Regions from separate parts of the Tropicimonas aquimaris genome, predicted to be linked through region 2. Evidence: riboswitches for the same ligand, from Rfam matches in the RefSeq annotation. Region 2 holds a riboswitch; the other holds the start of a gene.
The links. Region 2 has a riboswitch for thiamine pyrophosphate ahead of ACFQ2S_RS23510 (thiamine ABC transporter substrate-binding protein). Riboswitches for the same ligand answer to the same signal wherever they lie in the genome.
Positions count from the first base shown of each region.

Region 1 (7,123 bases), on a different contig from region 2:
TCTCCGCCAATGCCTCGCGCAGGGACTCGGCGTTCTCGTCGCCGATCAGTGACACGATGCCGGAAGCAAGGCCGTCGAACCTCTCGGCATATCGCGGGATCGCCTCCGAAACCTGCTCCCCCTGGCTCGACAGGATCAACCCGATGACGAGGAAGCCGGAGAGTACAACCATCACCCCGGCGAGATGGGCGATCCAGATCGGCACCTGCACCGGGCCGATGCGGATGGCGGCGATCCGGTCGATCACCGCCACCAGCAGGACGAACACCAGCACCGCGAAGGTCAGCGGCAACAGGAAGGCCGCCCCCTTCACGAGGCCATAGATCGCAAGCACCATGACGAGCAGCAGGTCGCGCCAGAATTCCAGCGTGCCGGCGCTGCGGCGGAGGGTACTGTCCACGGAGGCGGGGCGATCCTCCGCCATGAGGATCAGTCGACCGCCTTCTTCATGCGGTCATAGGCATCCTTCATGCGCAGGCCGAGTTGCCGGGCCGCCTCCCCGACCTCGTCTGTAGAACGGTCGAACTGCGACCGGCTCAGGAACTTGTCCCACTCGCCGGTCAGCTCCGCCCATTCATCCTCGGCTTCCTTGCTCGCGAGGTGCAACTGCAACCGCATCTCGTCGCGTGCGCGTCTGAGATCTTCCTTCAGCTTGTCGAGATCAGCCATGGCGAACTCCTTTCTCCCATGAGGAACAGATATGCAGTTCCCCGGCGAACACCAGACGGGAGGGTCGGAAATCGCCTGTTGCGAGTCAAGCGCACGGCATTTCAGTCGAGCCGCGCCTCCAGCCGGTCACAGGCCCAGCCGACCCCGCGATGCAGCAGCAGCGCCATCACCGCCAGCACCAGCAGTGCGGCGAACATCAGATCGGTCTTCACCCGGCCGTTGGCCAGCAGCATCAGGTAGCCAAGACCGCCGGACGCGCCGACCCATTCGCCGATCACAGCCCCGATCGGAGCATAGACCGCCGCCAACCGCAGCCCCGACGCGAGCGACGGGATCGCCGCCGGCACTTGGATACGCCAGAGCAGCCGCGCCGGCGTTGCGCCCATTGTCCGGCCAAGGTCGAGCCAGCCGGGCGGGGTCCGCATCAGACCGTCGAAGAAGGCGGAGGCGACAGGGAAGTAGATGATGAGCACCGTCATCACGACCTTCGACCAGATGCCGTAGCCCATCCAGAGCGTCAGGATTGGCGCCAGCGCGAAAACCGGGAGGGATTGGGTCGCCACCAGCGCCGGGCGCACGAGGTAGCGCGCCGCCGGCGAGACCGCGAGCCCGATTGCCGTTGCCGCGCCAAGCCCCGCGCCAAGCGCCAGCCCGGCAAGCACCTCGGTGAGGGTGATCCCGGCGTGCCAGCCTATCAGGCCGAGGTTGCTCCACAGGGCCTCGAGCACCCGCGCGGGCCCCGGAAGGATGAAGGGCGGCATGTCGGCCAACGTCACCAGCGCCTGCCAGAGAAAGACGAAGACGGCCCCCGCCGCGAGGCCCCGTACCAGCCCGGCCATCATGCGGGCTTCCGGAGCGCCGCCAGCAGGCGCCCCTGGAACGCGAGCGTCTCCGGGTCCACCGCAGGACGGATCGCGGGCAGCGCCGGCGGCACAGCCTCGACCATCCCCTTCGCTCCCATCAGGAACACCCGGTCGCCCAGCCGAGCCGCCTCCCCCGGATCATGGGTGACGAGAAGCACGGTGCGGCCTTCCAGCGTCTCGGCGGCAAGATCCTGCATCTCGGCCCGTGTCCGTGCGTCGAGCGCCGAAAACGGCTCGTCGAGCAGCACGACCGGCCTGTCCTCCATCAGCGTCCGCGCCAGCGCCACGCGCTGCCGCTGCCCACCCGAAAGCTGCCCGGGCCGCTTGTAGGCATGCGCCGCTAGGCCCAACCGCTCCACCAAGGCCGTCGCCGCCTCGGTTTCCGGCACCTGTCCGCGCAGCCGCGCCCCGAGCGTCACGTTGCCCAGCACGTCGAGCCAGGGCAGCAGCAGGTCGGTCTGCGCCATGTAGGCCACGCGCCCGGCGATCGGACGGCCGTCGCTGGCCCGCACCTGCCCGTCGAAATCGACGCCGGTCTCGAGCCCCGCGATCAGCCGCAGGATGGTGGTCTTCCCGCAGCCCGAGGGGCCCAGCAGACAGGACCACGAGCCGGCGTCGATCTCCAGATGGACCGGCGGAAAGAGCGGCGCCGCGCCGAAGCTGGCGCCACCGACAAGCGTGATCCCGGGCTCCGGCGTCATTCGGCCCCGAGATCGACCGCGATCTCGGAGACGAGCCGCCGCCCCTCGACCATGCCGGTTTCCTGAAGGAACGCCTCGAACCGGGCATAACGCCCCGCGTCGAGCCCGGCGGGCGCCAGCGAGAAGCGCGGCCAGGTATCGGCCCAGGCCTTCTCGTTCAGCTCGTCCCTGAGTTCCTTCGCGGTGCCGGAGAACACCTCCCATGCCTCCTCGGGGTGGTTCACGATGAAATGGGTCGCCTGTTCGGTGGCTTCGAGGAAACGCAACACCTTGTCCTTGTCCATCAGTTCCGGATTGGCGACGTAGATCAGCTCGTCATAGGGCGGCAGCCCCTCTTCCTCGAGGTAGAAGCAACGACCGGGCACCTCCTCGATCTCCATCTGGTTGAGCTCGAAGTTGCGGAAAGCCCCGATCACCGCGTCGACCTGCCCGGCCATCAGCGCGGGCGAGAGCGACCAGTTGACGTTGACCAGTTCCACGTCGTCGAGCGTCAGCCCGGCATTGCCGAGGATCTTGCCGAGCAGCGCCTCCTCGACCCCGGCCACGGAATACCCGATCTTGCGGCCCTTCAGGTCGGCGATTTCCGCGACCGGGCCGTCCTCCAGCACCAGCAGGCAGTTCAGCGGCGTGCCGATCAGCGTGCCGACCCGGCGCAGCGGCAGGCCGTTGGCGACGGCGAGGTGCAGCTGGTACTGGTAGTCGATGGCGATGTCGGCGCGGCCCGCCGCGGCCATCTTGGGCGGCTCCGAGGGATCGGAAGGCGCGATGATCTCGACCTCCAGGTCCTGCGCGGCAAAGAACCCCTTTTCCTGGGCGACGATGATCGGCCCGTGGTCCGGATTGATGAACCAGTCGAGCACGACGGTCATCTTGTCGGCCGCCGCGGCCGGTCCGGCCGCCATCAGCGCGAGAACGAAGGAAAGCTTGCGCATCTTGCGTCTCCCTGAAGATCAGAGGTCTCCGGCCAGCGGCCAGAGTGCGTGGAAATGGTGGGTCGGTCCATGGCCATGCCCGACGTCGAGGTCGTCGGCGCCGGCAATTGCGCCGGTCAGCCATGCCTTGACGGTCACGGCGGCCTCCGGGAGCTCACGTCGCTTCGCCAGCTCCGCGGCGAGCGCGGAAGAGAGCGTGCAGCCGGTTCCGTGCGTGTTGGCCGTGGGCACCCTCGGCCCTTCGAGCCAGATGGTTTCGTTGCCCGAGGCGAGCAGGTCCGGGCTCGCTCCGCCCCCGAGATGACCGCCCTTGAGCAACACCGCCTCGGGGCCGAGCCCAAGCAGCGCCTTGACCTGGCGCTCCATCTCGGCGCGGGTATCGGCCACATCGCAGCCGAGCAGCGCCGCCGCTTCCGGCAGGTTGGGGGTGAGCAGGGTGGCCCGCGGCAGAAGCCGGGACCGCAGGCTGCCCACCGCATCTTCCGGCAAGAGCGGGTGTCCGCCCTTTGCCACCATCACCGGGTCGAGCACCACCGGCCCTGCGAACCCCGCGATGGCGTCGGCCACGGCCTCGGCGATCTCCGCGCTCGCGATCATGCCGATCTTGATCGCATCGACGCGGATGTCTTCGAAGATGGCGGCGATCTGCTGCGCCACGAAACCCGGCGGCACGAGGTGCACCCCGCTGACGCCGGTCGTGTTCTGGGCCGTCAACGCGGTGAGGGCGGCCATGCCGTAGACACCGCGCGCCGAGAACGCCTTGAGATCCGCCTGGATGCCGGCGCCGCCCGACGGGTCGGAACCGGCGATGCTCAGAGCCGTTGCAACGCTCATGCCATGCCCTCGTTCACGGCCGCGAGCAGCCCGCGCGCCGCGTCTTTCGGGTCGGGCTTGCCGCAGATCGCGGAGACCACGGCCAGCCCAGCCGCTCCGGCCCGCAGAACCTCGGCCGCGTGGCGTGCTTCCAGCCCGCCGATGGCGACGGCCGGCACCGCCGACAGCGCCACCATTCGCGCCAGCCCGTCAAACCCGATGGGCTCGGCGTGATCGGGCTTGGTCGCCGTGCCGAAGACCGGCCCGGCGCCGAGGTAATCCACCAGCACGGGGTCGACGGCGCGGACGTGGGCCTCGGTCTCGACCGAAAGCCCCAGCACCATGTCCGGCCCGATGGCGGCGCGCGCAGCCGCGGGGGCAAGATCGCCCTGCCCCACGTGCAGCCCGTCGGCACCGAGCGCGACTGCGGCCTCGACGTCGTCGTTTACCACAAGATGCGCGCCGCTGCCGGCAAGCGCCGCCTGAAGCTCGCGGCAAAGCGCGATCCGCTCCGCTGTCGTCGCCACCTTGTGGCGCAGCTGGACCGTTCGCACACCGCCGGCCACCGCCGCCCGTGCCGTCTCGACCATACCGGTCGCACCGCAGAGGTCCGGGTCCAGCACGAGATAGACTGAAAGATCGAGCGCGCGCCTCATGCCGCGCGTACCCGCGCCGCGCCGAGGCTCTCGGGACCGACAGCCATCAGGGCATCGAGGAAAGCCACAGAAAAGCTGCCGGGTCCGGACACTCCGTCGCCCGCCATCTCCCCGGCCGCCGCGAAATGCGCCAGCGCGCCCACGGTGGCGTCCAGCGGATCCTCCACCACCGCCGCATAGGCGCCGACGAGGCAGGTCAGCGCACATCCGGTCGCCGTCACGCGCGGCATCATTGGCGAGCCGCCGGTGATCCAGACCCCGCGCGCCCCGTCGGTCACAAAGTCGACCGCGCCGGTCACGGCGACGACCGATCCGGCCTCCTGCGCCACCTTGCGCGCCGCCGCCTCTGCCGCCTGCACGCTGTCGCCGGCATCGACCCCCTGCCCGCTGCTGCTCTCTCCGGCGATCGCCAGGATCTCCGAGGCGTTGCCGCGCACGATCGTCGGCCGCAGTTGCATCAGCTTCGTAGTCGTCTCGCGGCGCAGACCGGTTGCGAAACAGGCCACCGGATCAAGCACCCAGGGCTTGCCCGCCCCCGTCGCACCGTCAATCGCCTCGACCATGCCCGCAACCCATCGCGGGCTCAGCGTGCCGATGTTCACCGTCAGCGCCCCGGCAACCGCCGCGAACTCCCCCGATTCCTCGGCGTCGTGCACCATCGCCGGCGCCGCGCCGGCGGCGAGCAGCACGTTGGCGGCGAAGTTCATCGCGACATAGTTGGTGATGCACTGCACCAGTGGCGCGCCGGCGCGCATGGCCTCGAGCGATCGGGACGGGGATGTCATCTTTTGCCTCCTCGGGCGGAGGCAAAGCGGGAAAGGGATGGTCTACGCCTGTCCGCTCCCGACTCCCTCCGCCAGCATCATCTGGTTCAGGTTCAAAGGGTGCTTCTCAGACCGCTCGCGCGGACGCCCCTGTCGATGGTGCCGGACAAGAACAGATTGCCCCGCGGTTGTCACGGGGCAATCGACGCATTTCCGGCGGCGGGCCGTCAGGCGAGCTTCATCTCCTGGATCGCATCGCGCACGATGAGTTTGGCGGAGGTCGCCTCCTGCACCTGTTCCACGGTCACGCCGGGGCCGGTCTCGCGAAGCACGAGGCCCTCCTCGGTGGGCTGGATCACCGCCATCTCGGTCACGATCAGGCTGATCCGGCGCAGCGCCGTCAGCGGCAGCGTGCATTCCGGCACGATCTTGGGCTTGCCCTTCTGGGTGTGGACCATCGCCACGACAACGCGCTTGGCGCCGGACACGAGATCCATCGCGCCGCCCATGCCCGGCACCATCTTGCCCGGAACCATCCAGTTGGCGAGGTAGCCGCGCTCGTCCACCTGCAGCCCGCCGAGGACCGTCATGTCGAGGTGGCCACCGCGGATCAGCCCGAAGGACATCGCCGAATCGATCGACGCCGCGCCGGGCACCGCGGTCACGAAGGCACCGCCGGCATCGGTGAGGTCGGCATCCTCCATTCCCTCCGGGGGCCGCGCCCCAAGGCCAATCACTCCGTTCTCGGCCTGAAAGAACACATCCACATCGTCCGGCAGGAAATTGGCTACCATCGAGGGCAGCCCGATCCCGAGGTTCACCAGCATGCCGTCCTTCACCTCGAGCGCGACCCGGCGGGCAATGATCTCCTTGGCGTCCATCTCAGTGCTCCCGTTCCAGAAGATGATCGACCAGCACGCCGGGCGTCTTGACGGCATCCGGTGGAATGGCACCGACCGGCAGGATCGTGTGCGGCTCTGCAATCACCGTATCGGCGGCGAGAGCCATCACCGGGTTGAAGTTATGGGCGGTCAGCGAATATTCGAGGTTTCCTTTGTAGTCGGCCGATTTCGCCGCGATCAGGGCGAAGTCGCCGCGGATCGGCGTCTCCAGCAGGAAACGCTTGCCCTCGACCTCGACCACCCGTTTGCCCTCCTCGACCGACGTGCCGAGACCCGTCGCCGTCAGCACCCCGCCCAGCCCGACGCCGCCCGCGCGGATCCGCTCGACCAGCGTCCCCTGTGGCACCAGGTCGACGTCGATCTCGCCGGAGATCATCTTGGCCTGGGTCTCGGGGTTCAGCCCGATGTGGCTGACGATGGCCCGCGCGATCAGTCCCGCCGTCACCAACTTGCCGATCCCGGTGCCGGGCATGGCAGTGTCGTTGGCGACCACAGTGAACCCGCCGACGCCTCGCGCCACCAGCGCGTCGATCAGACGATGCGGGCTGCCCACGCCCATGAATCCGCCGATCAGGAGTGTCGATCCCTCAGGGATCAGCTCCGCGGCCGCCTCGACCTTCGTGGCTGTCTTCATCACCTGCTCCTCTGGGGTCCGGCCGCATGCCGGCAGTCGCTCCGCCGATAATGGTCCGAGATGACCCTGCCGTGTCATAGACAGCATGTCGCAACTTGCGGGCGGCCGGACGATGCTCCAGAACCGGTCGAACAGCAGCACGAGGACCGCCATGACACCGCTCCACGGCCTGAAAGTCGTCGAACTCGC
Region 1 is NZ_JBHTJT010000031.1:70,879-78,001, reverse strand. Features, by position in the region: gene ACFQ2S_RS15035 (AI-2E family transporter) at 1-400, opposite strand, end outside; gene ACFQ2S_RS15030 (hypothetical protein) at 430-669, opposite strand; gene ACFQ2S_RS15025 (ABC transporter permease) at 771-1,508, opposite strand; gene ACFQ2S_RS15020 (ABC transporter ATP-binding protein) at 1,508-2,233, opposite strand; gene ACFQ2S_RS15015 (ABC transporter substrate-binding protein) at 2,230-3,165, opposite strand; gene thiD (bifunctional hydroxymethylpyrimidine kinase/phosphomethylpyrimidine kinase) at 3,184-3,999, opposite strand; gene thiE (thiamine phosphate synthase) at 3,996-4,634, opposite strand; gene thiM (hydroxyethylthiazole kinase) at 4,631-5,419, opposite strand; TPP riboswitch at 5,466-5,560, opposite strand; gene ACFQ2S_RS14995 (3-oxoacid CoA-transferase subunit B) at 5,626-6,279, opposite strand; gene ACFQ2S_RS14990 (3-oxoacid CoA-transferase subunit A) at 6,281-6,934, opposite strand; gene ACFQ2S_RS14985 (CaiB/BaiF CoA transferase family protein) at 7,086-7,123, shown strand, end outside.
Region 1: it holds a riboswitch for thiamine pyrophosphate, as region 2 does, so the genes downstream of both, thiM (hydroxyethylthiazole kinase) here and ACFQ2S_RS23510 (thiamine ABC transporter substrate-binding protein) in region 2, are expected to answer to the same signal.

Region 2 (7,123 bases):
TAGGGGAAGGAGCTGATCTGCATCCGCCGGTCGGCCGCGGTGGCGGCGGGCTGGGTCGCCATGTCGATCGCGCCGACGCTGATCCGCTCCTGCACGGTCGTGTAATCTCCGAGCGCGGAAGCCGGGAAGATATTGATTGTCACGTCGCCGCCGGTTGCCTCTGCGACGGCCTCAGAGAAGGCACGCAGCTCGACGTCGATGGTGGCGTCCTGCGGGCGGACGTGGCTCATTTTCAGTTCTGCTGCGGTGGCAACGCTCGAGAGCGCCATGAGGGCGGTGGCGGCAGTTCCAATCAGAAAGTGTTTCATGGGTAGTCCTCCGTTGGATTTCAGTAGTTTGTCGTTGGGGTGGTCAGTAGCCGAAGACTCTCGGCAGGAAGAGGGAAAGGTCGGGCCAGAGAGAGGTGAGGAAGACGACCGGCACATAGCCGGTGATGATCAGCATCATGGCCGGTGGGATCACCTTGGTGACCTTCACATTGCCGATCCGTGCACCGAGATAGAGGATCGAGGCGTATGGCGGGGTGACGCCGCCCATGGCCGTGTTGACACCCATGATCGCGGCAAACTGCACCGGGGTGACGCCGATGGCATTCATCAACGGGAGCAGCAGCGGGGCGATCAGAATGATCGCGGTCACGTCGTTCACCACCATGCCCACCAGGAACAGCAAGATGTTGATGAGGATCAGCAGGATCACCTTGTTCTCCGTGATGCCGAAGATCGCGCTGACCAGCTGCTGCGGGATGCTCTCGTAGACAAACATCTGGCCGAGGATCATCGAGAACAGGATCATCACCATGATCGCGCCCACGGCGGTCGCGGCTTCCTTGCCGGCGCCGAGGAAGTTCTCCCACCGCAGCCCCTTGTAGACGAAGAAGCCGACCGGGATGGCGTAGATCACGGCGAGCGCGGCCGCCTCGGTGGGCGTCATGATGCCGCCATAGATGCCGCCGAGGATCATCACCGGCATCAGCAGTGCGGGCGTCGCGTTGAAGCCGCGCCGGGCGACCTCTTTGGACAACTCGTTGAAACTTGGCTTCTCGTCGAGCTTCAGGTCGAACTTGCGGCTCATCCACAGGTTGACGACCGAGAAGTTGAACATGATGAGCAGGCCCGGCCCCAACGTCGCAAGAAAACACGCAAGGATCGAGGTGTCGGTGACCCAGCCATAGACGATCATCGTGACCGAAGGCGGGATGAGCAGGCCGAGGATCGAGGAATTGGCGATCAGCGCGGTGGCGTATTCACGCGGGTAGCCGCGCTTTTCCATCTCGGGGATGAGCAGCGGGCCGATCGCAGCGATACCGGTGAGACCGGAGCCGGAGATGGCGCCGATCACCGCGCAGGAGACTGCCGCGACGACGCCCAGCCCGCCGCGCACATGGCCTATGAAGGCGTTGACGAAGCGCAGTAGCGAGGCTGCGATCCCGCTTTCCGACATGATCGTTCCGGCGAGTACGAAGAGGGGAATGGCCAGCAGGACCGGGTTTCCAAGCTGCTGGAAACCCCAAAGCATCATGCCCTTCATCGTCACGTCGCCGATGAAATACATCACCATGAGCGCCGCGCCGAAGCAGTAGGGAAGCGGAACACCCAGCGTGAGCGTCAGCACAAGGACGGCAATGGCAAGGAGCGCAATCTCGATCATCGGGCTGTCTCCTTGGTCAGGCTGCGGATATGGCCCAGCAGGTGCCAGGCGGTGTAGACCATCATCAGCGTCAGCCCGACAAAGAGCGCGATGTCGGAATAGAAGGTCGGGATGTAGAGGGTCGGGCTCTCCTTCCAGACGCGCCAGGAGTACCTGGTGAAGTCCCACGCCCAGCTCAGCAACCAGAGGCCTACGATCAGGCTGATGATCTCGCCGAAGATTGCGAGCACCGTGTGCTGTCGCTCGGTGGTCAGCCAGATCTCGAGGACGTTGGCACGGATATGGGTGTTTTCACGCGAAGCATTCACCGCGCCCAGCATGTAGAGCCAGACGGTTGGGTAGAGCATCGTCTCTTCCAACCCCATGACCGGGATCTGCAGAACGTAGCGCGTGATAACCTGAACGAACTGACCGAGCGCGACGACGCCGATCAGGCCAGTAAGCAAGTACTTCGAGAAGGTGTCCATGGCGTCCCCCGGTGCAACGCTCTGCCGGCGCAGCTTTCGGTGAATTCCACTGGACAGGGGTCATTAAATCAATTTGATTATTTTTCTGAAACCATAAATTTGCTTTATGCGCAGGAAATGAACCTCTCGATCCGTCAACTCACCACTTTCCGGGAAGTCATGCGCAGTGGATCAATCTCGCGCGCAGCCCGGACGGTCGGCCGGACCCAGCCTGCAGTGAGCACGATGATCGCGACGCTGGAGGCAGAGCTCGGTTTTCCGCTGTTCATTCGGGAACCTGGCAAGGTGACGCCCACGCCCGAAGCTCGTTACTTCCTCGAGGAGGCCGAGGCCATCCTCGCTCGAATAGACCGTACCAAGCAGACGCTCAGCAAGATCGGCTCGCTCGAAGCCGGCCGCCTACGGGTCGCTTGTCATCCGGCGGCCTCGGGTCATTTCATTCCGCGTCTTCTTGCCAAGTTTCTGGCCGACAAGCGTGGGGTCGATCTTTCATTGATCATGCGCTCCTCCGACATCATCGAAGACCTGATCGCGTCCCAGCAATTCGACATCGGCTTTGCCGAAACGCCGGCGCGGCGGGCCTCCATCGATCAGATCGATTTCGACCTGGAATGCGTCTGCGTCCTGCCTGCCGGTGATGCTCTTGCCGATCAAGCGGAGATCACGCCGGAAGATCTCGATGGCCTACCGATGGCTGTGCTGTTTGAAGAGCATACAACTGCCACGCAGACTGAGGCGGCATTCGCTTCCTTCGGAGCACATTTCAACAAGCGTCTGGAGTTGCGAACACATCTCTCAGGCCTCGAGTTCGTGTCCGAAGGTTTTTGCTACATGCTTTGCGACATGATCACCGCTCATGACTATGTGCTCAAAGGGGCGAACCGCAGACAACTTGTCTTGCGAAAGTTCCGCCCACGCGTAAGCAACAGCGTCTCAATCCTGAGGCCAGCCTACGCAGGCCGTGCGATCCTCGAACAAGCTTTTTCGCCGGTCCTGACCAGCGCTATCCATGTGATGCAGGCAGACATGGAGGCACACATTGCTGGAGCCTCCACTGCGAGACCCGGAAATCAATCCGCAGCCCCGGAGTAACTCCCGAGAACTACCAATTGATTTGCCTAATTATCCACGAAAAGAAGCATATGCGCTCTTGTTCTCGACAGCGCCGATGATCCACCTCTATCGCAGCGCCCGGCACGGGATCGAAGGCGTCTTGGCCGCCTTCCTCGGGTTCGCCGGCCTGTGCTTGCTCTTATCCCGTTTTTTGAAGGAGAAAGCCTCATGACCTTGTTCACCGGCCTGTCGGCCTTCCCGCTCACGCCTGCCGACGCCAAGGGAGAGCTGAAGCCAGAGCTTCTACAAAGCTTCCTCGAGCGGATCGTGGAAGCGGGTGCGGATTCGATCGGGCTTCTCGGCAGCACTGGCGGATACGCCTACCTGACGCCGGAGGCGCGCAAGCACACGCTGCGGGCCGCCGTGGAGTGCGTGGCGGGACGGACCCCGCTCATCGTCGGTGTCGGCGCTCTCACAACCGATGTCGCCGAGGACCTCGCACGCAACGCCAGGTGGGCCGGCGTAGACGGCCTGCTTCTCGCGCCCATGTCCTACCAGCCGCTGACCGACGAGGAGGTGTTCCGCCATTTCGAGGCCGTCGCTGCGGCGGGCGAGCTGCCCCTGTGCATATACAACAACCCGAGCACCACGAAATTCACCCTCAGCCCGGAGCTGATCGCGCGATTGGCTGAGCTTCCGAACGTGACCGCGGTGAAGATGCCACTGGCTGCGGACGGCGACTATGCGGGCGAGATGCAGCGCCTGCGGGCCATGACGCCGGAGGGCTTCGCCATCGGCTACAGCGGCGACTGGGGTGCGAAAGATGCCCTGCTCGCTGGCGGTGCCTGCTGGTATAGCGTGGTGGCCGGTCTCTTACCGGAACCCGCACTCGCGCTCAATCGTGCGGCCCAGGCGGGGAATGCGGCCGAAGCTGAGCGCATCGACCATGCATTCGCTCCCCTCTGGGCGCTGTTCCGGGAGTTCGGGAGCTTCCGGGTGATGTTCGCGATCGCGGAGAGCCTCGGTTTCGGGAGCATCGCAGCGCCTCGCCCGCTCCTGCCGCTCGATCAAGCGTACCGCATAAGGGTAGAGGATGCCCTGCGTCCGCTCCTTCAGGTCGCCGCCTGACCAAGCAACTGTGCTTGCGCAGCATCTCGCCTGTAAATGTCTCGGAAGAGCTCCAAGCGGAGACCTTCTCCTTCGGGGATCATGGCCACTGAAGCCCCCATGAGGGCTTCCGTCGTAGCTGACGGCCGACGGCGTCGCAGAGAAGGCCTTGCATCTGGTCCACGACCGGGATCGGCTTCCAGACGATTGTGGTCTCGCTCGATGGAAGGCCACCCGACAACCGCCCGGCGATTCCCTGCCGATTGTCCATCATTTCCCGGAGTGCGTGACCCAGTTTCCACGCTGTCTTCTGGTTCACGCCCAGAATACGCGCCATCAAGACCGACGAGATTCCCTTGGAGGACGTCAAAACGAGGAAGATTGCCGCAATCCGGGTTCGGAGGTCGAGCTTCGTCGCATGGAGTGGCGTCTTGGTCGCAACGGTGAACTGGCTGCGGCATTCCACCAAAAAACGTCTCCTCGACGATCCGAAACTGCCCGGCAGCGAACCAACGACGGCGGCGGTCGCCATCGGTGATGATTTCGACCTCGGACAAGAGAACCCTCTTTGCGCTATCTCCAAGCCCTTTGAGAAAACCCAGATACCCTCTCGAGGTTAGGCGAGGCATGGGGGGCGGTCCAAGAGGCGCTGAACACGCTGCGCGACAAGGGCCGATCTGACGCTCAGGCCTCAACCGCTACGAGCTCCAAAACGTCGAAGTCGCTCAGGTGACCAGATCTTATTCTCGGCGTATGAGCGACGTGACGATCTCGACGAGCCAAGCTCCGCTGTTGCGGTCGCCGAGGCGGGGCCCGTTCGGTCGGCAGAGGCAGCCGCATTCGCCCTTGTTTGAATGATCCAGGTGCACTAGTTGAGACCCACCTCGGGGTGCTCTGAGAGCTGAGATGCCTATCGCGAACCCGTTGAACCTGAACCGGTTAGAACCGGCGGAGGAAAGGTCGACACTCCCAAGCCGTCCAAACTCCGCCCACAACCCAAGGAGTCTGCCATGAAGGCATATCCTCTTGTTGCGGGCCTGATATTCGCCACCTCCGCGGTGGCCGAGACGCCCACACTCACCGTTTACGCACCCGATTACTTCGCCTCCGAATGGGGCCCCGGTCCCGGCATCGAGACGGCCTTCGAGGAACGCTGCGGCTGCGACCTCGTCTACAAGACCGGTGAACTGCTGCCCCGCCTGCTGCTCGAAGGCGAGAAGACCGAGGCCGACGTGGCCATCGGCTTCAACTCCGACATCACCAAGAAGGCGCGCGAAAGCGGGCTCTTCGCACCGCATGGGCTCGACACGTCGGCGCTGACGCTGCCGGTCGACTGGTCGGACGACACGTTCCTGCCGTTCAACTACTCACACACGGCCTTCATCTATGACAATACCAAGATCACCGAGCCGCTCACCAGCTTCGACGCGCTGCTGGAGGCGCCGGACGACCTGCGGCTGGTGATCCAGGACCCGCGCAGCTCGATCTCGGGCCTGGCGCTGGTGCTCTGGGTGAACCACGTCTACGGCGACGAGGCCGCTGACGCCTGGGCCAAGCTCGCACCGAAGATCGTGACCGTCACCAAGGGCTGGTCCGAGAGCTACGGCATGTTCACCGATGGTGAGGCCGACATGGTGCTGAGCTATACGACCTCGCCGGCCTATCACATCATCGCAGAGGAAGACCTGACAAAGTCGGCGGCGATCTTCGAGGAAGGACATTACTTCATGGTCGAACTGGCCGCGAAACTGGCCGGGACAGACAATCCCGACCTCGCGGACCAGTTCATGGCGTTCATCCTCACCGAGGAGTTCCAGTCCATGATCCCGACCTCCAACTGGTCCTTCCCGGCGGCACTCCCCAAGGACGCCTGGCCGGACGGGTTCCAGGACCTGCCGGTCCCCGAAAAGGTGCTGTTCTACAGCGAGGATGAAGCCGCGGCGATGCGGGACGAGGCCATCGAGGCATGGCGCAGCGCGCTGTCGCAATAAGCACTGCAACGCTGGTTGCGGGGATGGTCCTCCTCCCCGTGGCCGCGGTGCTCTGGCGCGGGGGCGGCCCGGGAACGCTCGGGCCGGCCGACTGGGCGGCGTTGCGCTTCACGCTCTGGCAGGCGGCGTTCTCCGCCGGGCTCTCGGTCGCGCTGGCCGTGCCGGTGGCGCGGGCGCTCTCCCGCCGCAGCTTTCCGGGGCGGGTTGCGCTGATCGCGCTGATGGGCGCGCCCTTCATCCTGCCGGTCATCGTGGCGATCCTCGGTTTGCTGGCCGTATTCGGCGGACGCGGGCTGATCAACCAGATCGGCGCGCCACTCGGCCTGCCGAGGCTCGATATCTACGGATATCACGGCGTGATCCTCGCCCATGTCTTCTTCAACCTGCCGCTGGCGGTGCGCCTGTTGCTCCAGGGCTGGCAGGACATCCCGGCCGAACGCTTCCGGCTCGCGGCCTCGCTCGGCGCGCCGGTCTGGCGGGTGCTGGAATGGCCGATGCTGCGCCGCATCTGCCCCGGCGCTTTCACGGTCATCTTCGTGATCTGTCTCGGCTCTTTCGCCGTGGCGCTGACGCTCGGCGGCGGGCCGCGCGCGACCACCGTGGAACTCGCCATCTACCAGGCGTTCCGCTTCGATTTCGATCTCGGCAAGGCTGCGACCCTCGCCGCGCTGCAACTGGCTCTCGGGCTGGCCGCGGGCGCCTTCGCCCTGCGCCTCGCTCCGAAAGGCGGCTTCGGCGTGGGCCTCGACCGGCAGATCGACCGCTGGGACGGAACCGGCGTCGCGGCCCGTCTGGCCGACAGCCTCTGGATCACGTTGGCGGCGGGTTTCCTGCTGCTGCCGCTTCTCTCCGTCG
Region 2 is NZ_JBHTJT010000060.1:44,817-51,939, forward strand. Features, by position in the region: gene dctP (TRAP transporter substrate-binding protein DctP) at 1-308, opposite strand, end outside; gene ACFQ2S_RS23485 (TRAP transporter large permease) at 352-1,650, opposite strand; gene ACFQ2S_RS23490 (TRAP transporter small permease) at 1,647-2,117, opposite strand; gene ACFQ2S_RS23495 (LysR family transcriptional regulator) at 2,157-3,209, shown strand; gene ACFQ2S_RS23500 (dihydrodipicolinate synthase family protein) at 3,399-4,298, shown strand; partial or broken gene ACFQ2S_RS23505 (IS1595 family transposase) at 4,536-4,740, opposite strand; TPP riboswitch at 5,153-5,251, shown strand; gene ACFQ2S_RS23510 (thiamine ABC transporter substrate-binding protein) at 5,288-6,268, shown strand; gene ACFQ2S_RS23515 (ABC transporter permease subunit) at 6,244-7,123, shown strand, end outside.